One region of the Shewanella sp. SM101 genome, then DNA from elsewhere that is predicted to be linked to it. Evidence: predicted binding sites of a transcription regulator. Region 1 holds the regulator's gene; each other region holds the start of a gene.
What was found. The regulator LexA, encoded in region 1, represses DNA repair genes until DNA is damaged. The targets are predictions, from matches to a motif close to TACTGTATNNNNATACAGTA.
Positions count from the first base shown of each region.

Region 2: the regulator LexA is predicted to act here: its motif matches at 2,643-2,662, upstream of L5M38_RS23185 (LexA family protein).
Region 3: the regulator LexA is predicted to act here: its motif matches at 1,470-1,489, upstream of umuD (translesion error-prone DNA polymerase V autoproteolytic subunit).
Region 4: the regulator LexA is predicted to act here: its motif matches at 2,452-2,471, upstream of L5M38_RS15215 (YebG family protein).

Region 1 covers NZ_JAKKRH010000017.1:55,827-62,397, forward strand. Annotated here, with positions in the region: gene L5M38_RS11215 (cytochrome c oxidase subunit 3) at 1-154, opposite strand, end outside; gene L5M38_RS11220 (cytochrome c oxidase assembly protein) at 151-732, opposite strand; gene ctaD (cytochrome c oxidase subunit I) at 734-2,326, opposite strand; gene coxB (cytochrome c oxidase subunit II) at 2,336-3,868, opposite strand; gene L5M38_RS11235 (cell division inhibitor SulA) at 4,272-4,784, opposite strand; gene lexA (transcriptional repressor LexA) at 4,781-5,401, opposite strand; gene plsB (glycerol-3-phosphate 1-O-acyltransferase PlsB) at 5,562-6,571, shown strand, end outside.
Region 2 covers NZ_JAKKRH010000081.1:2,186-8,756, forward strand. Annotated here, with positions in the region: gene L5M38_RS23175 (nuclease-related domain-containing protein) at 1-1,635, shown strand, start outside; gene L5M38_RS23180 (NERD domain-containing protein) at 1,756-2,529, shown strand; gene L5M38_RS23185 (LexA family protein) at 2,672-3,079, shown strand; gene L5M38_RS23190 (Y-family DNA polymerase) at 3,079-4,335, shown strand; gene L5M38_RS23195 (uracil-DNA glycosylase family protein) at 4,488-5,207, shown strand; gene L5M38_RS23200 (hypothetical protein) at 5,402-5,605, shown strand; partial or broken gene L5M38_RS23205 (transposase) at 6,059-6,223, shown strand.
Region 3 covers NZ_JAKKRH010000102.1:54-3,036, reverse strand. Annotated here, with positions in the region: gene L5M38_RS23920 (hypothetical protein) at 113-379, shown strand; gene L5M38_RS23915 (hypothetical protein) at 424-1,296, opposite strand; gene umuD (translesion error-prone DNA polymerase V autoproteolytic subunit) at 1,500-1,934, shown strand; partial or broken gene L5M38_RS23905 (DNA polymerase V subunit UmuC) at 1,922-2,149, shown strand; gene L5M38_RS23900 (hypothetical protein) at 2,333-2,803, shown strand; partial or broken gene L5M38_RS23895 (transposase) at 2,862-2,983, shown strand, end outside.
Region 4 covers NZ_JAKKRH010000027.1:18,850-25,420, forward strand. Annotated here, with positions in the region: gene prc (carboxy terminal-processing peptidase) at 1-726, opposite strand, end outside; gene proQ (RNA chaperone ProQ) at 755-1,384, opposite strand; gene L5M38_RS15210 (GAF domain-containing protein) at 1,665-2,123, opposite strand; gene L5M38_RS15215 (YebG family protein) at 2,141-2,440, opposite strand; gene L5M38_RS15220 (paraquat-inducible protein A) at 2,648-3,280, shown strand; gene L5M38_RS15225 (paraquat-inducible protein A) at 3,282-3,899, shown strand; gene L5M38_RS15230 (PqiB family protein) at 3,886-6,525, shown strand.

The DNA of each region.
Region 1 (6,571 bases):
CAACCAGCAGCACATAACCGCCACCGGATGCACCTGATTTCAACTGTTGCACGAAAAGGCCTGCACCAGAGGCGATTAAGAACAAGCCAATGGCACCTACAATAGGCCAGACACTTTGGGATGGAACGTAGTAAGACTGATGTTTCGTTGTCATTTTGCAGCTCCTTGCTCTATGGCAGACGCTAACTGCTTGTCGGTAATGTCGTAGAGAGTGTAAGAGAGGGTCAGAGTATGGATAGACTCAGGTAACTGAGGATCCACATAGAAAATGAGCGGCAGCTCAGCGCTAGTGTCCGCCGCTAAGGGTTGTTGATTAAAGCAAAAGCATTCTGTTTTATTAAAATAAGCGGCACCTTGGCCGGGCGAAACTGAAGGTATCGCTTGGCCAATCGTTGCTTTAGCGGACATATTGCGCGCCAAAAATGCCGTATGAATTAGCTCGCCAGGGTGAACTTCGAGCCGTTTGCTTTGTGGCGCAAATGTCCATGGCATGCCTGTTTGTACCTGAGAAATAAATTCCACAGTCACTATTCGGCTTGTATCTACTGTGATTGCTTGATAACTACTCGCGGTATTGGATGGTTTTCCATTGATACCGAGTTGCTCGCACAGCACATCGTAGAGCGGCACCAGCGCGAATCCAAAACCAAACATTCCAATACAGCCTATAACTAACATGCTGATAAGTTTACGATTTGACTTAGGTTTATCTTGCTGGTGTTGGGTTGCCATTTCATTTCACCTCAGGTGGTGTCGTGAAGGAGTGGTAAGGCGCAGGGCTTGGCAATGTCCACTCTAAACCCTCGGAACCTTCCCAAGGTTTAGCGGGAGCTTTTTCGCCGCCACGGATGCACTTAATTACTAATACTAAGAAAATCAATTGCGATAAGCCGAAGGCGAACCCACCAATCGAGACGATTTGATTAACATCGGCAAATTGAATCGAGTAGTCAGGGATACGCCTTGGCATTCCTGCCAGCCCAAGGAAATGCATCGGGAAAAATAGCACGTTGACGGATATCACCGAGCACCAGAAATGCCATTGTCCCAGTCGTTCGTTGTACATGTGCCCCGTCCACTTAGGTAGCCAGTAATAGGCCGCTGCCATGATGGAGAAAATCGCACCAGTCACGAGCACATAATGGAAATGTGCCACAACAAAATAAGTATCGTGGTACTGGAAGTCGGCGGGCGTAATGGCGAGCATTAATCCCGAAAAACCGCCAATAGTGAAGAGTATGATAAAGGCTACAGCAAACAGCATGGGCGTTTCGAAACTGAGTGAGCCGCGCCACATAGTGGCAACCCAGTTAAACACTTTCACCCCAGTTGGCACTGCAATCAACATAGTGCAATACATGAAAAACAGCTCGGCAAACACTGGCATACCTGTGGTGAACATATGGTGCGCCCACACGAGGAACGACAGAATTGCAATACTAGCCGTAGCATAAACCATGGATGCATAGCCAAATAGGGGTTTACGACTGAAGGCTGGGACTATGGCAGAGATGATGCCAAAGGACGGCAAGATCATGATGTAAACTTCAGGGTGGCCGAAGAACCAGAAAATATGCTGGAACATCACAGGATCGCCGCCGCCAGCCGCATCGAAGAAACTCGTGCCGAAAAACTTATCGGTCAGCACCATAGTCACTGCGCCAGCGAGTACGGGCATAACCGCAATCAGTAGGAATGCCGTGATAAGCCAAGTCCAGACAAACAATGGTAACTTCATCCATGTCATGCCTGGCGCGCGTAAATTCACTATGGTCACAATCACGTTGATTGCGCCCATGATCGAACTAATCCCCATGATGTGAATAGAAAATACAAAGAGCGCCGTGCTGTCTGGGCTATACGTTGTTGATAGTGGTGCGTAGAAGGTCCAACCAAAGTTAGGTCCGCCACCTTCCATAAATAGCGAACTGAGAAGAATAGTAAAGGCGAAGGGGAGTATCCAAAAACTCCAGTTATTCATCCGTGGCAGCGCCATATCGGGCGCCCCTATCATCATAGGGATCAGCCAGTTAGCGAGCCCTGTAAAGGCTGGCATTACCGCACCGAATACCATGATCAGCCCATGAACAGTTGTCATTTGGTTGAAAAAGTTGGGCTCGACCAATTGTAATCCAGGTTGAAAGAGTTCAGCGCGGATCACCATGGCCATAGCGCCACCGGTTAAGAACATAATGAAGCTGAACCATAAATACAAAGTACCTATGTCTTTATGGTTGGTGGTCAGCAGCCAGCGCATGATGCCCTTTGGCGCACCATGATGATGGTCATCATGGGCTGCGGTTTGATCTTGAGTCGTTGTGCTCATCATTATCCCCTACTGTCCATGACTTGCGATATCAGCAGGTTGCACTGTATCGCCGGTATTGTTGCCCCAAGCATTGCGTTCATAGGTAATGACTGCTGCAAGTTGCTGTGGGCTAAGCTGTTTGCCAAATGCCTGCATAGCCGTGCCCGTTTTGCCGTGCATCACAATATCGATGTGATTGGCGACTGGTCCAATGGCGATAGCACTACCCACTAGCGCGGGGAAGGCGGGTGGTATTCCTGCACCTGTCACTTGATGGCAGGCAGCGCAGAAGGTCGCGTAGACAGTTTCACCTTCGGCCATGAGGGCGTCATGGCTGAGTGTGGGGAGGCTTGCGGGATCGATTGCAGCTGAGACGTCTGCAGGTGCGGGTGTCGGAGTTGTACTGCTTGGTACCGCGGCGGATGTTTGTGCAGAATTGCCGTTCATGTACTCGTTGACGTCTTTGGCTTGCACTGCATCGCCAGTATTATTGCCCCAAGCATTACGCTCGTAGGTAGTCACTGCCGCGATTTCTTGTGCAGTCAATTGCTTACTAAACGCTTGCATGGCTGTACCCGTTTTACCGTTGAGCACAATTTCAAGGTGGCCGCTGATCGGTCCCGTTGCTATCGGGCTACCTTTAAGGTGCGGAAATACGCCTTGCAACCCTTCGCCATTGGGCTGGTGGCAGGCTGCGCAGTGCCCGAGGTAAACTTGTTCACCTTGAGTCATCAACTCTTCTTTACTTAGGGTTTGTGATAAAGCGGCTTGAGCGGCTTCAGCCGCAGCACCTGCGGCTTGTTTCTGCTCTGTTACCCAAGCCTCAAACTCGGCTTCAGGTAACGCTTGTACTACGATAGGCATAAAACCATGGTCTTTTCCGCAAAGTTCGGCGCATTGACCGCGGTAAATGCCGGGTTTGTCGATGCGAGTCCAAGCTTCATTGATAAATCCAGGGTTGGCATCTTTCTTAATTGCAAAGGCGGGTACCCACCAAGAATGGATGACATCCTCTGAAGTCATCAGAAAGCGGATTTTGCGGTTTATCGGTAGAACGAGCGGTTTATCGACTTCCAATAGATAGTTTTCACCCTTGGTTTCGGTGCCTTCGATTTGTGCTCTGGGTGTTGTCAGTATGCTATAAAAATCAATATCTTGATCGAAATAGCTGTAATGCCATTTCCATTGGGAACCCGTGACTTTTACGGTGAGATCGGCGTTACTGGGATCTTCCATTGCGATTAAAGTTTTTGTCGCTGGAATCGCCATTAAGATCAAAATGATAAATGGCAGAATCGTCCAAGCGATTTCAACTTTAGTGCTTTCGTGAAAGTGGGACGCGACAGCGCCTTTGGATTTTCTGTGGTTGATCATGGCGTAAATCATGACGCCAAAGACCACTAGGCCTATTGCGCAGCAGATATACAAGATGGTCATGTGCAAGTGATAAACCTTGCCACTGATCTCGGTCACGCCAGGGGTCATGTTGAACCGCATGTCCGCGGCGGTCAACGGTGGTGCGAAAAGCACCACGAGTAAACAATACAACAATTGCTTCACAAGACTTCTCCTCTGCCAATTGCGAATAGCAACTACAAAGAAGAGCAACACAGTAAGTCTCAACTCTATGCAAACTCTTCAGTTCCCAAAAAAGCTTTTTTGACTTCAACGTGCGTTGGCGGCTGTTACTTTTAATCAAGTATTGTTACTGCTGGTAATTAGCCACGCTGGCACATACTGCTGAAATAAATCTGTTCTCTATTTTTAGTGGCGCTTCGAGTTCGATAAATACTCGATTCATTGACCACGGAAGGTGATATATCACCACCGACTTAACCAACCATACTTGCTGTTTAAATATTGATCAAGATCACTTATTTATCTAATTATCTGAAAAATTGCCAAAAAAAAGCCTCACATTCATAGGTGAGGCGGCTTTCAAGGTAAAAAATTAAATGAATATTTAATGTACAGCGCTAAAAAAAGATTGCTGACCGAAGAGATTGCCTTGCTCAATGCGTACGTCGGCATGTAAGTGACTGTTTACGTCTTCAAGCACTATACCCATAGCTCGGGCACTTTTAGCCACGATTTGTAGGCGTCGATTATCCCGCGCATCTAATGATTGAGTCCAAGTAATGACTGCACTGGACGTACCACTTGTTAGGGCTTTTTCCATCGCCCACAGGGTTTCGACTTCATCTTTAGCATGTACCAGCAAAACTCTATCCATACGCACACCTGCGCTAGCGAGTGTTTGCTTGTAGCCAATACTTGGAGGGTTGATGAGCACTAACCAACGGCCCTGTTGGCTTAACTGAGCGAGTTGTGCACTCAGATGAATTAATTCTTGGCGACCTTGAGTCTTGGTTGGCATACAGGCGATAGGCGCATGGTGCCAGTCATAGTCGGCATCACGGACTTCATCGAGCCACAAGCCCGGATGGCGGGGGGCATTGCCAAGTAGTTTATTCATAGCCAATCTCCATTACGGATCACACCGACGGCGAGTCCTTCAATTGTTAAACTTTGGAAGCCTAAATCCACTTTAATCGGGGAGTAATCTTCATTTTCGGCATGTAGATAGACCACATTACCTTTTTTTTCGAAACGTTTAACAGTGACATCGTCATCGACTCTAGCGACAACCACTTGACCATTTCTAGCTTGTTCTACTTTATGAACTGCCAGCAAATCACCTTCGAGAATGCCGATATTTTTCATGCTGTCGCCTTTTACTCGCAGTAAAAAATCGGCGGCGGGATGGAACATGCTTGGGTCGACTTGGTAGTACTGTTCAACATGTTCTTGGGCGAGGATAGGTTCACCCGCGGCCACTTGGCCGATGAGCGGTAAACCTGTTTCAGTCAAATCTTCGATTTCCGCAGGCAGACGAATGCCCCGAGATGTGCCTGGCATGATCTCAATGCAGCCCTTTTTCGCCAACGCTTTAAGGTGTTCTTCAGCCGCATTGGCGCTCTTAAAACCTAAACGGGTTGCGATTTCTGCCCGAGTGGGTGGCATGCCAGTATCGGCAATATTTCGTTTAATTAGCTCTAAAATTTCAGCTTGGCGTGGCGTCAAAGGTCTCATGGTGTTTCCTGTTTTTCTATACAGTTACTGTTAGTATATACAGTATTATTTGCAGCGCAAGTATTAACCACTTTTTAGCTATGTTGGAGAGAATTAGCGAATATTGCCCATAGTCTGGTATTCTATCGGGCTAGTAAACGCACTTAATTGCATAAGAATAATGCCTAAACACGACTCTCTTTGGTTGAAATCATTACGTTGGATCCAAAAACACTTAGTGCACACTATTGTGGTGCCTCAGGATCCCTTTGCCGATCTGAATCTGGATGCTTCCAGACCCCTTGTTTATGTGATGAAAACAGAATCCCTCAGTGACATAGCTGCTTTGAGCGAAATAACGGCTAAGTTAGGTTTACCAAGCCCTTATGAGCCTCTAGTGGCTAATGGTGTGACTGCGCCTCGGGTTGTCTGTCTTCAAGGACGTAAGCCACTGTTTGGCGAGCGTGCTGGTAATGAGCCTTTCCTCGAATGCTTTATGCGTTTGTTAGCCGTGCATAAGGAACGTCCTGAATTGGATATTCAACTGGTGCCCGTGAGCTTGTATTGGGGTCGCACGCCAGGGAAAGAAGACGACACTATGAAGGCGGCCGTATTTGAGCGGGAAAACCCGACTTGGTTGCGCAAGTGCTTGATGATTCTGTTCTTAGGTCGACATAACTTCGTGCAGTTTTCGAATGCCGTATCCCTGCGTTACATGGCTGACGAACATGGCACCGACATGGGGATTGCCCATAAGTTAGCACGGGTTGCGCGCGTGCATTTCCGTCGTCAACGTAAGGTAATGACAGGGCCTGTGCTGCCAAACCGCCAAGCACTGTTTCATTCGTTACTCAAATCTGAGTCGCTGCGCAAAGCGATTCAAGAAGAAGCCGCCAGTAAAAAGATTTCTGAGACCCAAGCGCGCGAGACGGCTATTGAGTATCTCGATGAAATCGCTGCCGATTACTCAGACAGTTTAGTGCGTATTGCCGAGCGTTTTTTAACTTGGCTGTGGAACAAGCTTTACAGCGGGATCAACATTAAAGGCGCCGAGCAAGTTCGGCAGTTACACCACGATGGCCACGAGATTGTTTATGTGCCTTGCCATCGCAGCCACATGGATTACCTGCTGTTATCGTATATTTTGTATTATCAAGGCATGGTTCCGCCGCACATTGCTGCCGGCATTAA
Region 2 (6,571 bases), on a different contig from region 1:
GTGATAAGTGTAAACTCAAAGTTGAGAGCGCTTACGGAGTTAATACATTGGAAATTAAGACATTCACCAGATACTGACTTCCATCTGAATGATAATAAAATTGGTAAATCATTAAAAGCGTATCATGCCCCATTAGTATTCCCATCTAATGAAGACAGTACAGCTGCAGATTCATTACTGAATACGTTTAGTCAATTGATGCAAGTACAAGTCGAACTTGATGAGTTTTTGTCGCAAAGCGTATATCCATTTTGTTTTGACGATTCATTACATTTTTCAGTAACAAATGGAAGGTTAATATTTGAGCGTTTTGGTGAAGGTATAATTAATAATTGGGATCGTAATGGGAACAGACAGCAACTTCTTAAAGGTTACTGGTTTAATATAGCAATGGAAGAATTTATTACTGCAGGAATGGCCAGTGTACAGATTGGTTCTGTTGAACACCATGACAACAATCAAATCGCTTACTTAAAAGCCTTAGCAAGTAAGTTGGAACTACAGAAACTATATGGTTTTCAGGAGTTTGTTAAGCTCGATAACGGGTTTAACGTTAATTTATTCCAAGCTTTACTATCTTTAGAGCTCATGGTCGTATTTTATTTCAAAGAGAACATTGAATCGTTCTATCATGAACATGCTCAACTAGGTGATTGGCAAAAAGCCATTGGAATGGTTGCAATAAAAGGGATCGCTATAGGTCAAAATCGATTTCCTATAACTTGGTCTTTATGGAAAGAGAAAGTTAATAACATTGTCGGTTGGACTGTTTCCAAAGACTTACCTAAAGGGAGCATTAAGGCTGCTGAGGCTATTTTAGAGTTTTGGTGCCTTGATATGAAAAAGCTCAGTATTGAATTACGCCAATCGAAGTTTGAAAAGATACAACCACTTTACGAAAAACCAGTTTTTAAAATCGGCAGTCATTGTGTTCAACTTCCTTGGTTGATGTCTACACAGTATGGTTCGCTGAGTGCAGTGAATAATCTTCGACGTTTTGCCAATCTGCGCAGTTCATTAAAAGACGAAACAACAAGAATAGAAAATCAGTTAGGTGATGCATTCGAAGGCCGTGGCTTCAATGTGATACGAAATTATACTGCAAGTACTCCAAGTGGGATTGAAGCAGGTGAGATTGATTTAATTTGTGTCATAGATAATATTGTCTTTATCATTGAAGTGAAATCAACATACTACCGTACAACTCACTCTGAGATATTTCATTACCGGGATCGTACATTACGTAAAGCTGGTATACAGGTAAGGAAAAAAGTTGAAGCGTTTGAGGATAATCTTGGCATAAATAAAGAACTTAGACAAATTTTAGGTTTAACGGTTGAAACACCAAAAGTTAAAGGTTTGATTGCTGATACTTCACTCGAGTTTGATCATGACTATTTCGCTGGTTTTATGAAAGTAAGCGTTGAAGAGCTTTTGATTGCATTGGCTGACAATGCTCATTATTTATGTAATCAAGAGAAAGAAATTACATTGTCTATGGCATCAGTTAAACCTGTTCATTTATCTTCAGAGCCTTATTCTTTGTATCCATTGGGATTTAATGGCAAAGAGTTTCTGAGGGTAATCGAGGAATCGCTTGTTTGGGCAAAGGCTGAGTTAATACATCAACCATAAGCCCTTTATAAGGAAGGCAGGTTGTATTATGCAGCTAACACATAAATAAAAGCAGCTAATCGGGCCGCAGGAGGTATCTAGTCTCCCCTGTGGCGGGCGTTAGTTGAATAAGGAAATTCCGTGGATATATTCGGATTACTGTCGGAAGCTTTAGTTCAAGTTTGGTATTTAATACCTTTATTATTCATCATCTCGCTTTTTAAGAGTCGGTGGTTTAAAGGTGTGTTCGGTGAATTTCTGGTAAACAAACTACTGGCACAGTTGCCAACGTTAGATTATACGTTGGTAAAAGACGTTACCTTGCTAACTGAAGATGGTACGACCCAAATCGATCATATTGTAGTATCTAAGTTTGGTGTTTTCGTGATCGAAACTAAGAACATGAAAGGTTGGATTTTTGGTTCAAAAAATCAAAAACAGTGGACTCAGAAAATCTATCGTCACTCTTCTAAGTTTCAGAATCCCCTTCATCAGAATTACAAGCATGTTAAAACGCTGGAATCATTGTTAAACATAGACCCATCAAAAATGCACTCAATAATAGTATTCATTGGTGACAGTACGTTCAAAACGGATATGCCTGAAAATGTCACCTATGCACGAGGCTGTTTAAACTACATCAAGCAGATCGATCAACCTGTTTTTTCGGATGCAGAGTACATTCAACTCATTGATATTATAAATAATACTAAACTTAAAAGAGGTGTTGTTACAGACTTTAAGCATCGAAAGCATATTAAAGAGCTGGTCGCATCAAAAGAGCCAGTAAAGCTATGTTCGCGTTGTGGTTCAGAAATGGTTCTGCGTGAAACTAAGCGTGGTGAGAATAATGGGAAACAATTTTGGGGTTGCTCTGGATTCCCCAAGTGTAGATCTATAGAAAAACTCAACTAAAAACGCCTCCACCGCGGTGAATTATGACGTGGGGTTTGATAAAGAAAAGAACCAATGGTGTTACATCGAAACATCACAATAATTCTTGCCAGTTACCTAACAACGCCTATAATCACTGTATATAAAAACAGTGGTGTTGACTATGCGTATTATCTCCATCTATGCCAGTGCCGGTATTACTGGCTTCGAAAGCCCTGCAGCTGAATATAGTCAGCTGGGTCTCAGCCTTGATGAGCTGTTAGTTGTGCATCCCAGCGCGACTTTTATTGGTGTCGCAAAAGGTGACTCAATGCAGGGCGTGGGCATTTTTTATGGCGATTTACTGATTGTTGACCGCCAGGAAACCGCGCGTCATGGTGATGTGATTGTTGCCAATTTCAACGGTGAATTTGTATGTAAAATCCTTGATAAAACGCATCGCATGCTGCTGTCATCGAATGAACAGCACCAACCTCAGCCTATTCACGACTACGATAATTTTACGATTGAAGGTGTTGTTATTCGTTCAATTCGTTGTCATCGCCAAAGTCCATTATTAGCGGACATCTGATGTTTGCCTTGGTAGACGCCAACAGTTTCTATTGCAGCGCCGAGCAGGTTTTTAGACCTGATTGGCGTGGTAAGCCAATGATTGTGTTGAGCAACAATGATGGCTGCATTGTAGCGGCAAACAAGCAAGCGAAAGAACGGGGCGTTCCTAAGTTTGCACCATACTTTCAAGTCAAAGACCTGTGCACGAAATTAGGTGTCATTGTTTGTTCAAGTAACTATGAGCTCTATGCCGATTTATCTGCAAAGATGATGAATATCATTGGCCGATTTGCACCAGAGCAGCATGTCTATTCGATTGATGAAAGCTTTCTCTCCTTTAAAAATTGTTACCCCGCCATTAAGTGCTTACAAACCCAAGGCCAGTTGATTCGAAAAGCGGTTTGGAAAGAGACACGTTTACCGGTTTGTGTCGGTATCGGCTCAACACTCACACTGGCTAAAGCGGCCAATCACGCGGCAAAGAAGTTACCTGGCTATCAGGGGGTGTGTGTTATCGATAATGAACAAGACCGGATTTCAATTTTACAATCAATGAATGTGAATGACGTCTGGGGCATTGGGCGCAGGATAAGCAAAAAACTTGAATTGATGAACGTAAAAACCGCCTATGACTTAGCCAAAATCCCTGCAGGTTTAGCGCGAAAGCAATTTAGTATTGAAATAGAACGCACTGTGCGTGAACTCAATGGGCAAGCGTGCAAAGTGTGGGACGAGGCGAGGGCGGATAAGAAGCAAATATTCTCGACTCGTAGTGTGGGCGAGCGTATTACCGAGTATGAGGATTTACTGCAAGCCTTAAGTAAACATGTGGCGATTGCCGCAGCGAAAGCGCGTAAGCAAGGTTCTAGCTGTAAAACCATGTTGTTGTTTGCCAGCAACTCCCCCTACGATGAACGCCCTACAGGCTTTAAAACCTTAGTGCACTTTGCTTGTGCCACCGATTGCAGCATTGAACTCACTCAAGGTATGACACAAGCAGCATCTCAACTTTTCCGTGCAGGCGTACGTTATTATAAAGTCGGTGTAGGCCTGATCGATTTGGTCAGTACCCAGCATGGCCAGTTAGATTTATTCAATGTCTCAAAAGCCAAGCCCGCGTTAATGAAGACTCTTGATTGCATCAATCAACGTTACGGCACAGACACTTTATTCATTGCTGCCCAAGGTATCGAGCAAAAATGGGCCATGCGCCGCGAGTTGCTCACCCCACAATACACAACCAAGTGGCATTGTCTGCCCGAGATAAAGTGTTGATATCTGGCAGTAGATGGATTTACAGGTTTATTCCTTAATGTGACTTTAGAGCAACAAGAAACACACATTGTGACACATGCTAGTTGATCTACTTTTTGTTATGGCACAAAGTGTCTTTGACACTAGTGAATATTAATTAGGAAGTGCCTAACATGGTTGAAAAAGAACAACTCCCAATCTTCGCTGAGAACACACTCAAACACATCTTGGACGACATTGGGGAAGTAGTTTATAGCTCCCATGAAACGTTAAGAAAAGGTGATGTTTACTTGTTGGGTTTAAACCCAGGTGGTAGTGGGCAAACGAATCCAGATACAGGCGTACCATACACGATTCGAAGTCATCTTCAGCGTATGCTGAAACGAAATGAAAACTCTTTCTATGATGAGAGTTGGGAAAACGGGCAATCTAAGTATCCTAAGTGTGGTGCGCCTCTTCAGAAACGTGTTATTGAGTTATTGAAAGGGATTGATATTGATGATCCAAGAACGGTGTGTGCATCCAACATCATATTCAAAACATCACGTAGTGCTGCTGATTTGTGTTTTGGATTGGCTGGGTTGTGTTGGCCTGTACATGAGGCAGTTTTGAAAATCATTCAGCCAAGTTTAATTCTTACTTATGGCATCGATAAAATTTCTGCCTATGCGTTTTTGAAAGCCTTATTTTTGAAAGGGGATGAAGTACCACCTCAACCATCTTTGCATGGACAGTGGAATTGTCGTGGATTCCACTGTGACATCAATGGTGTACATACATTTGTTGCGGCGGTTCCCCATCTTAGCTACTACAGCCCAGCAAATAAGCAAGATGTATTTAACTGGATCATCGCCAATCAAAAGAAGGCTAAAGCACGGCAAAACTCAGTGTAATCTCGCATCTGTCCAAATCGGGTTAACGTGCCTTTGCCCCTTTTAATGTTAAGGGCGATTGCACACTTAGTTCAGTAGAACTTCATTTGACTTACTTTTCCTCATACCATTAATGTGTTTCAATATCTGGTGTCGAGGGAACATCTCTCAAAGAGTAGACATTGGTCAAACACAGCTAATTACAGGTTGGAATTATGGTGAAGAAAATTATTCTCACCGCGATAATAGGATATGTCGCATGGTCGTTATTTATTGACGATAGTTTGAAAACATACGACGGTTGTGTTGATGCCATGTATTCCCAGTTCACCGCTATTAAAGACAGGGGAGAACGTAAAGCTATAGCTAGGTTACGTTGCGATGAGCTTGTAACTGAAGGTAAGGTTAACCCCGAATAGTCGAGTTAATCAATGGCGTGCAAACTGGTTCCCCTAGGCTGGCTCAAATCTGCCCCAAAGCTTGTTTCAAAGTTAAAAATGCAAGTAAGGCGAATAAAGCTGTGTCCATAGAAAAGCTAATGTGATGAGGTTACTTTCACTCTAGAAGTCATGTCCGCCCGATCTCTCGCTACCTCTTTGCAGATCCGCTAAAAGATTAAGTACTTGCATTCCAGTGACACGCCATAAACTCATCCCTGAGGGCTCGACGGCTGCATCTGATGTAAAAGGATGTACGAATGTCGCGATCACATGGATGTGAATGAGCGACCTTGCCGCCAACGGTCACTTCTATACAAGTACTTAATCTCGTTAATTCCCGAGTATACCTGTCGATAAATATAACAATGGATCCCTCAATAGCGTTCAGTGTATTTATAAAAACCAAAAAGAGTTGTGGGTGTCCAGCCTTTTAGATTAAATATCCCCCATGACAATTGGCTCAAACAGACTACCGAGTTTGGCAAACTATTTCACGGTCCAGTAGGAACCTTGCAAGAACTGAGCGATTACTGCGAACACTTAGAAAAACGACGACGGCATTTTGCAGCAAGCTGCCAGTACATTCACTTTAACTGACAACTGCTTATATCATTTCGAAAGCCTTGCAGAGCATCTCCCAAACACAATGGGACGATAAACCTTGTCTGAAATACACCATTTTTGAAGGGATTAGCGCAATTTATTGTCTTAGATGCTGTCCCTGCGGCTATAGGTGGTGCTTTTTTAAATGATTTTAACTTTTACAAATTGTAGACAAACGGAAAGTGTATTATGTTGTTGATTTAAAATGGGTGGCTTGGTTTATTTTTTGTGGCATTTGCAACTCTCGAAAGAGAACTCAAGAAACTATATTCGAAAGAAGCCCCCTGTGTCTGACAATAACGCATACTTTATCTTGGATGTTCAATAGAAAAGGAAGATTTC
Region 3 (2,983 bases), on a different contig from region 1:
GTAGTTGTTCTGTATGTTTTCATCACCTGCTCCAAATTTATCATTGAGCAGGTATTTTTAGACAATCAGAACATCGATGCTAGGTGTACTTCGCTAGACGCATACGGACGAGTTGTCCAAAGTCGATCTTGGCGCAGTGGATTTTACCGAATGGGTCGGCTTAATGACCGAATCAGGCATGTTCCCTGAGCCTAGTATGGACGCAACAGGCAAAGATGCCGTGGTCAATAAGGACATGAGGGACAGCGCCGATAAGCGAATTGAGGGAGTATTAGGAGTCGATACTGGCGTTAAAGTGCGAGAAGCATTTAAGAATGCGTCCCCTGCCACGAACTTAGACTGTTCAGGCTTCCCAAGGCCACCATCCTGCCCGTTATAGAGTGAACGCTGGCCGCGATAGAAAAGGTATCGCGGCCATTAACACTAGATAGCTTGCGGTTTTAGTAACAGGTGAATATCTTTACTGTTTAAGTCTATGACTTGTTGGTAATTAGCTCTCAACTTATCAGCTTCCAAACAGTGCTTTGTGCTTGAAGGGATTTTAGGTGGTACATAAAGAAATGAAGGGTATTCAGAGGTGATCTTAATGAGCCTGTCAAATAATGGTAATTCAGCACAATAGCTGAGATCTGATGATACAACGACATAATTTCCTGTTGGAAATTCTCGATTAAACAATTTAGCGGCTTGCTCGCTGCTCAGAGACGAAATAGGGGAATTTACTGATCCCATTAACATACCCCAATCTCCGTATTTTTTACTTGTTGCTAAATAACCATCATATCCAACAACCTGTAACCGCAAAAACTTTTTACTGCCAAAAGATTCCTCTTGCAACCGATAATTAGTGCCAATATTTTTACCTAAATAATCCCCTAAAACCTGTGAATGAGTAGCTAGCTGCTCAACTGGTATAACTTGGATAAGACTAAAAATTGGATATGGGTCTTTGTTTTTACTTGCTAGAATCGACAACCCCGCATTAAGCATTCCACCTGATAAGCCACTGCCGCCCAACATCCCAATGCCTGCTGCGCCAGAAGCCATATTTAACGCCATAACAGAGCTGTCAGCACCGTTAATTTTTTTCCATTCTTCATCGGTTAACGTCTTGTCGCTCGCATTCATAGCGGTGCCACTGAGCTTGAGTAATTGCAATGCAAAGGAATCACCCGCTTGAATGCCGACCTCATCTAATTTCTTAGGCTCAACGGTTTTAGGTGTAGAAGCACAGCCTCCGAGTAAAGCAGTAGCGACTAAAGCGGTTAACGCGAAGGTTGATGTTTTTGTTTTCATTATGTTTACTCGTTTAAATTAATTGGAATCATATTAACACGAGTCTATAGGCGAGCAAATTTTGTGAATTTTATATGAATCCGATTATTTTCGGTTTTCCGTCACACATCGAAAACAGTCTGGAACCGGTAGCATGAGAGAAATTTAAGATTTTTATTTTTTACTGCTATTATTACTGATTATTTATACAGTAGTTATTTGCAATGAAACTTATCACATGCAATGCGAGTGCGGGAATTTCGGGGTTTCCAAGCCCTGCGGCTGATTACGTAGAATTACCCTTGAGTCTTGATCAACTGCTGGTAGAGCATCCTAGTTCTACGTGGTTTGGCCGCGCAGCGGGTCGTTCGATGGAGGGGGTAGGCATTTATCATGGCGACATTTTAGTGATAGACCGCGCCGCTCAACGTGGCAACATGGCTATCGTTGTGGCGAATTATAACGGTGAATTTACCGTAAAGCTGCTCGATGAAAAACGCCGTTTACTTGTGTCTATCGATCAACAGCAAAACATGACGTCCGTTGCTATCGATGATGCCGATACATTCTCGGTTGAAGGGGTGATCATCAAGTCAATCCGACTTCATGAGCATTCAAATCTGCTAGAAAGATATCTGAGTCAACCATGTTCGGACTAATTGATGCCAACTCCTTTTATGTGTCGTGCGAAATGGTCTTTAGGCCCGACTTGCGCGAACTTCCTGCGATTGTGCTCAGCAACAACGACGGTTGTTGCGTGGCAATAAATCGAGCGGCCAAGATCGTTGGCGTGAAAAAATTTGTCCCTTACTTTGAGCAGCAACATCTATGCAGACAACATAATGTGCAGGTGTTTTCATCTAATTATGAACTTACAGTTGGGAATTTTTTTAGATGCCACATGTTGGAATTTTTCATGATAAATAAATTAGACGAAGAGAAGATAGGTAGTTACAGTTTTACTGTTTGTCTGGATATCTTGAAAAAGTAGATGGATGAACGCGTACCCCTTGAGCAAGGCTTATCAGTGTGAATAACGGATGATTTAGGTGTTAATATGATTGAGCAGAATAAGTCGTTTCCAGATGACTTCGGTTTTGACTACTGTCTTATATGGATTAATAGTGATAAATATCCCTCATTTATCAGTAAGCCACACCCTGACAGTGGCGAAATCATCCATGACGTTAGGGATAACTCAAAACCGTTTGCTCATGAACTTCCAATTTTAATAGACCTCGATGGCATCAATGTGGTGCCGGTTAATCTATATCTTCACTCTTTGTTGGCAGACCCTGATATATCCTCAGATAAAACAATTCAATCTCATGCAGTTGCGCTATTGAGCTTCTATCGGTGGCTGAATACGGAAATCCCCGAACATACTCACCCAAGGACAGGACTGCTGGTTGATAAAAAATGTCCGTTAACAATATATGACTGCACCGACAAGGTAGAGGAAAGTCCAATCGTGAGATATCGAGACTATTTACTGGAAAACCTTTATACCAGTGTAGTGGCACACTGAATTTGGCCACCTAATAAGAAATGTTATGATCTCATTCATAGCGAATTTAGGTGACAAAATGAATAAAAGTAAACGTGCACGATATAGCGCAGCGATTAAGCTCGAAACTGCCCAATTAGTCATTGACCAGGGCTATACACAAGAAGCGGCAGCCAAAGCCATGAACGTAGGTAAATCAAC
Region 4 (6,571 bases), on a different contig from region 1:
GTTCATTTCCATTTGGAAACGTTCAGCATTGCGTGGTGAAAGGTAACTTGTATGTGGCTCAATGCTACGGGAGAAGGCATTCATCACGCCTTGGAACACGTCTTCACTGTTAGTTTGAATCAAACGTTTAATGGCGTTGTTGTAACGCTTTTGGAGGATATCAACAATCTCAGGCCATTTCTTACCTGTGAGTTTAAGATTTAGTGCATCGTATTTAACACGTTGACGCCATAACTCATTAATTTCTGTCTGGTCTTTTGGCCATGCGGCCTCATCGCGGTCGTACTCATAGGCATCACCGGGCGCAGAAAAATCCATCTCTTTGTCTAATAGAGATAAAGCATAGACAAAGCCTTCATAGCGGCGCTTTTGGACGATATCAAACATTTTATAGGCAGGCTCAAGTTCACCAGAACTAAGCATGTCATCGAATTGGGTTGCATAAGGTTTAAAACTATCGACATCCGCTTGGGTTAACACATTGCGGCGATAGTCCAACTGCTGTAGATAACGATCAAAAATTTGCGCAGAAAAGGCGTCATCAAGATTGAATCTATGATAGTGCGAACGAGTGTATAAGTCCGTTACCCTTTTGCTCGCAACCTTATGTTGCGCTTCCTGCTTGAGAGTGGGTAACTCGCTGATTTGAATCGTGGGTGGTACGGCCCAAGCCGAGAATCCGACAAAAACAGTGGCGATCGAGGTAGCCAAAGTGAGTTTTCGCATCAACAAGTTACTCCGTTTTAATAAATGATTACAGCAGGATATGTTCTGCTCTAACTTTAATCGTTAGGCCACTATCAAGCTGAACATGAATATCTTCCTTGTTAATGTCAGTAATCACACCGGCTACGGGTGTCATACCTAATTTAACATTGACGCGTTGTTTTTTCGTTAAATCAGTCAATTGTGCTTGAACATAATTGACGACTGGCGCTGCAGCTTTTGGTGCAGGCTTAGCAGGACGCTCAGTTTTAGGACGCTGAGGAACAGCCACCTTTTTAGGTGCTTTCTTCGCCGCAGGCTTAGGTGCAAGTGCTGCACGTTTCGCTTTGGCCTTATCCTGACTCTCTTTCAACATGGCTTGAGCATGATCAATGTGCTCTTGCTCTAACTCGCCGCAAGGTTCGCCATCCAGGTTTACGCGTTGTGCGCCCGCTTTAACGCACTTTAAATAGCGCCAGCTGCTGGTGTAACGTCTCAAGGCAACTCTGAGCTGAGTTTTACTGACTTTAGAATCATCAGCCAACCTTTCAGCCAAATCTTGAAACAATCCGATTTTTAATGGCTTAGTTTCACCTTCAGCAATAAAGCACAAAGGAAATGTTTCATACAAATACGCCAAAATTGCATTGGTGTCGGTCAACTTTTCTGTTGATTCCATCATTACTTCCACAGTCAAAAAGGGACATCGATTCGAGGTGATATATATCAGCTTCTTACATGTCGTTTATCTTCGTTAAACTCAATATTGAGTCAACGTACAAATTAGCATCCTAGCCGCGTTTACTAAAGTTAAAAAATATACCTTAACAAATTTTGTCAGCTCAAAACACTAAGCTTATTCATTGCATGCCAATCAAACCAGCTTAATGCGTGCAGGCGCATATTATAAGGCGCACGCCACCGATTGCGACTATGAATTATGCGTTATTGTACGCAAATTAATCAAATAGGCAGTTTTCAAAACTTTTAACCAGTAATTCCAGCCCCTTTTGGTCTTCTTCATCGAAACGATCGAAGATAGGACTGTCAATATCGAGCACGGCAACCACGTTACCTTGCGCACGAACTGGCACAACGATTTCAGAATTACTGGCAGAATCACAGGCAATATGACCATCAAATTGATGGACATCGGCCACTCGCTGAGTTTGATTAGTGAATGCTGCTGTACCACACACACCTTTTCCTAACGGAATGCGTGTACAAGCCACTTTACCTTGAAACGGGCCTAATACTAGTTGTTCGCCACGCATGACGTAGAATCCCACCCAGTTCAGCTCAGTTAAATTATCATTGAGCAAGGCTGAAAAATTCGCCATAGCCGCAACAAGGTCGTCTTCCCCTTCCAACAAGGCCAAGGCTTGACGGTTAAGTGACTCATAAAATTTCGATTTCATTACATTTCCTAACAATTTTATTCTGCTGCTTCGGTCTTTTTAGCCGCTTTTTTCGCTGCAGGCGGATTCGTTGGCGTACTATTAACCTGAACGGCGCCTTTAAGCAAGTTCGTCAGCTCATCTTTATTGTTAGCAAAATAGAATGCGAGCTTTTCGCCCACACTTTCATCTATACCCAAATCAGCTTTTTGAATGAAGGGGATAAGGTTATCGGCGATATCGAGCATCTTATCGTAGGCATCAGCCTCCTTCTTAGATGTGAATGTCATCTTTTCAACCCCTTCTCTGACCACGACAAACTGTGTTATTACTGCCATGACTGCCCTCGCACTGTTTTTATATACAGTAACTAGAGTGACATAGATTGAACTTGTGATGCAAGTGTTCTGATTAATCTGATATTATTAGCGTACTTTCGTTGCCAAGATTATAAAAGCGCTAGACGTGGCTGAACAGCTAACTAGCACGACACTTTGCACCGTTCTCGCTGTTATTACTCCTATTAGGCTAATATATATTTTTATATGCATGAAAACGCAGCAGAAAATTCAGTAACCCTATGCCGCTCCTGCGATTTAGCAGTCCGCAAACGTGCCTTGCCTAGCGGCGTTAGAGCAATCTGTCCTCGTTGCAGCACTGCACTTTATGACACGCCATACTGCTCTGTGAATGGTATGTTAGCCCTATGTATTTCGGCATTAGTGTTTTATTTCCCTGCTAATTTTTTACCCGTACTCGAGATCCACTTTTTCGGCAGTATTCGTACTACCACGGTTTTCCAAGGGGCATTTGCAGTATTTGACCAAGGCTATTGGGTTGTAGGTGTCGCCGTACTTGCCGCAGCTGTGATAGGTCCAGGCTTATTACTGTTATCGATATTGACACAGATTTTAATTGTGAAATGGGGATTGAGTAGCCTTTTTTGGCGTAACTCATTGAAGCAGTTGTTAAAATTTCATGGCGTCTTATCGCAGCTCACTATGCTGGAAATTTATGTGATCAGCTTCTTAGTTTCATCATTTCAGCTATCTGATTTTTCGGACATTTATTTTGGTATGGGCACATTTTGCTTCACTATGCTGTTTCTCGTGACCTTGTTTCTACAAAGAGAATACGACTTAGAACATATGTGGACGTTATTGGAAGGTCATAGCTGATATGAAACAACAAGGTAAAGATATCGGCCTATGTCTCTGTAAAGTGTGTCGCCAACTCAACAGCAGTGAACTCACGCACTGTCAGCGCTGTGAAACTGAGTTGCAAGTCAGAGACTATTCCAGCCTGCAAAAAAGTTGGGCTTTGTTGATTACCGCTGCCATCTTACTGGTGCCAGCCAACATTTACCCTATCACTATGCTGACCAACCAAGGCCAAGTGCGGCACGACACGATTTTTTCGGGCATTTTACATTTAGTGCATTCAGATATGCTGCCTATTGCCATCATAGTGTTTACCGCCAGTATTTTAGTACCATGGATTAAAATCATCGGCTTATCCATTTATCTGTGTGCGATCAGCTTTGATATCCCGATTTCAAAAAAGAAATTGATGGTGGGTTTTCACATCATCGAATGGATTGGCCGCTGGTCAATGCTCGATTTATTTGTCATCTCAATCACAGTGGCATTAGTGAACATGGGACAATTACTCGACGCGAAACCAGCGCCTGCGGCTACCGCATTTGCCTTGGTGATTCTGTTAACTCAGTTAGCCGCAAAAGTTTTAGACACTCGTTTACTCTGGGATCGATTGGAACCTCAAGATGACACAAATTGAATCGCCGAAAGTTGTAAAGAAAAAACTCTTTTCGCCCATTTGGCTCCTTCCTATTGTCGCGTTGGCATTAGGTGCTTGGCTGGGCATTAAGAGCATTAAAGAATCGGGAGTTGAAATTCAAATTCACTTTCCGAGCGCCACAGGGATTGATGTGGGTAAAACCTTAGTCAAATACCAAGGTTTGACTGTCGGTAAAGTGAAAGACATTGGCATAGATGACGATCTCAAAGGCGTGAACGTCAAGGTCATGATGGACTACCGCGCTAAGCCTTTCTTGAATAAAGAAACCCTCTTCTGGCTTGTCACACCTAAAGCAAGTATTACAGGTGTTGAAGGCTTAGATGCGCTGTTTTCGGGTAACTATATTGCCATCCAACCAGGGAAAGGTAATGCCTCGACCTTTTTTGAAGCAGAACGCCAACCGCCGCCGATGCAAATCGGCTCAGAAGGTGTGATGGTCGAATTGACCTCCGATAAACTGGGTTCGCTCGATGTTGGCTCGCCAATATTTTTCCGCCAAATCCCCGTGGGTAGCGTGGTCAGCTATCGTTTAGATGGCAATCAAAGGGTCATTATCAGCGCTTTCATTCAAGAGCAATATGCGCGGTTAGTGAAGAAAAATTCTCACTTTTGGAATGTTTCTGGCGTCAAAATTGATGCTTCACTAACTGGGGTTAAAGTCAGTTCAGAGAGTTTGGCGTCCATTCTGGCTGGCGGCGTGAGTTTCAGCTCTGACGATAAAGCAGACATAGCTAAAAACGGTGACGTTTTTTCGCTTTATGATTCAGAAACCACCGCCCTTGGCGGCATAGAAATAAACCTAACCATGGCTGACGCTAACGGTGTCGACAAAGGTACCCGCATCGTTTATCGCGGCATGAGCATTGGCAGTATTTTAAGTAAACAACTCACGTCCAATGGTGTTACAGCAGTGGCTAAATTTGAACCTCAATACGGTTCACTGTTAACTAACGACGGCGTGTTTTGGCTTGAAGGTGCTGATATTTCCCTCTCAGGCATTAAGAATCCAGAACGCTTACTGACAGGTAGCGTGATCAACTTCCTGCCAGGCATCAACACCAAAAGCGCGGTACCAAGCAGCTTTGCCTTACAAGCCAAAGCGCCTGACTTACTGCAATCGAAGAAGCGTTTCTTGGCCTTAACCTCAGCCGAAAACATGGGCATTTCAGCGGGCGCTCAAGTTCGCTTCAAGCAAATCCCCATTGGTTCCGTGCTTACAGTTAAGTTAACCAAAGATTTATCGGCGGTGGAATACCAACTCGAGCTACAACCTGAGTTTGCCAGTCTAATACGCAGCGACAGCTATTTTGTGCCTGAGTCGGCATTAACGGTAAACGCATCGTTAGACGGGGTCTCAGTCAAAGCAAGGGATTTTACAACGCTCACTCAAGGTGCAGTTAGCTTGATCCAAGGTCATAGCGACACACCTTTAGCTGCTAACAGCGCTCTGACCCTCTTTAGCTCTGTGGATGCCGCGACAGTTTTTTATGATCGTCAGCAGCAAGTGCATTTAACGTTAATCAGTCAAGATGGCGCCGATGTCAGCCAAGGCTCACCGATTTACTATAAAAAAATGCAAATTGGCACAGTTGACTCAGTGAACTGGCAAAGCAAAACCGAAGACTTCGCTATCAAGCTCGCCATAGACAAACAGTTTCAACCCTTGCTGAAAAAGCCAAAAGTATTCTGGCGTAACAGCGCCGTGGATATCAGTGCCAGTCTTGCGGGCATTGATGTTGCGGTCGCGCCGCTTCAAGGAGCATTAAAGGGCAGCATCAGTCTGGGATTACTTGATAGTAATGACAAAGCCAGCAATGCAGCTAACTTAAAACTCTATGAGAGCAAGCAGTTGGCATTAACTCAGGCGCAGGCAATTCGCCTCACATTACCCGCCTCCAGCAAACTGACGGCCAAGGCCGCGATTCGCTATCAAGGTCATCAAGTGGGTGAAGTGTCGCAGGTGAAGCTCAATGCGGATCTCAATACACTCACAGCTAGCGCATATCTCTACGGGGAATATGCCGAACATTTCAGCCGCAGTGACTGTGAATATCATTTAGTGGATGCACAAATTTCTCTGGCGGGGATCAAAGCGCCAGAAACCTTGATCACAGGTCCTTACATAGGAGTCTTACCGGGTAAGAGTAGTCAAAAAGCGACCCAGTTTGTTGCCAACCTCGCTGCCAGCAGCTATGCCAATGTTGCCGAAGATGCGCTGAAATTCATTCTAGAAGATACTAGCCTAGGCTCAATGAAAGTCGGCACACCTATCTTCTTCCGAGGGATTAAAGTCGGTCAAATCGACGGTTATAGCCTATCGACACAGGGGAATAGTGTATTGATGCAGGCCCATATCGAGGCACAGTACAGTCACTTAGTGAATCAAAGCAGTCAGTTCTGGGATGCCTCAGGGATTAAAGTCGATGTCGGCCTCTTTTCAGGTGCCCAAATCGAAGCGGGCTCGCTGGAAACCTTACTCGCTGGCGGCATCAATGTGGCGACTAAGGACACGACTCAAGGGGATAATCGTTTAGCGACTGGCACAGTATTAAGATTGCAACACAAAGCCGAAAACGAATGGCAGCAATGGGCACCAGCCCAGTAATTATTTTCATCAAAATACTTACACCAACGCACTAATATTAAAGCTC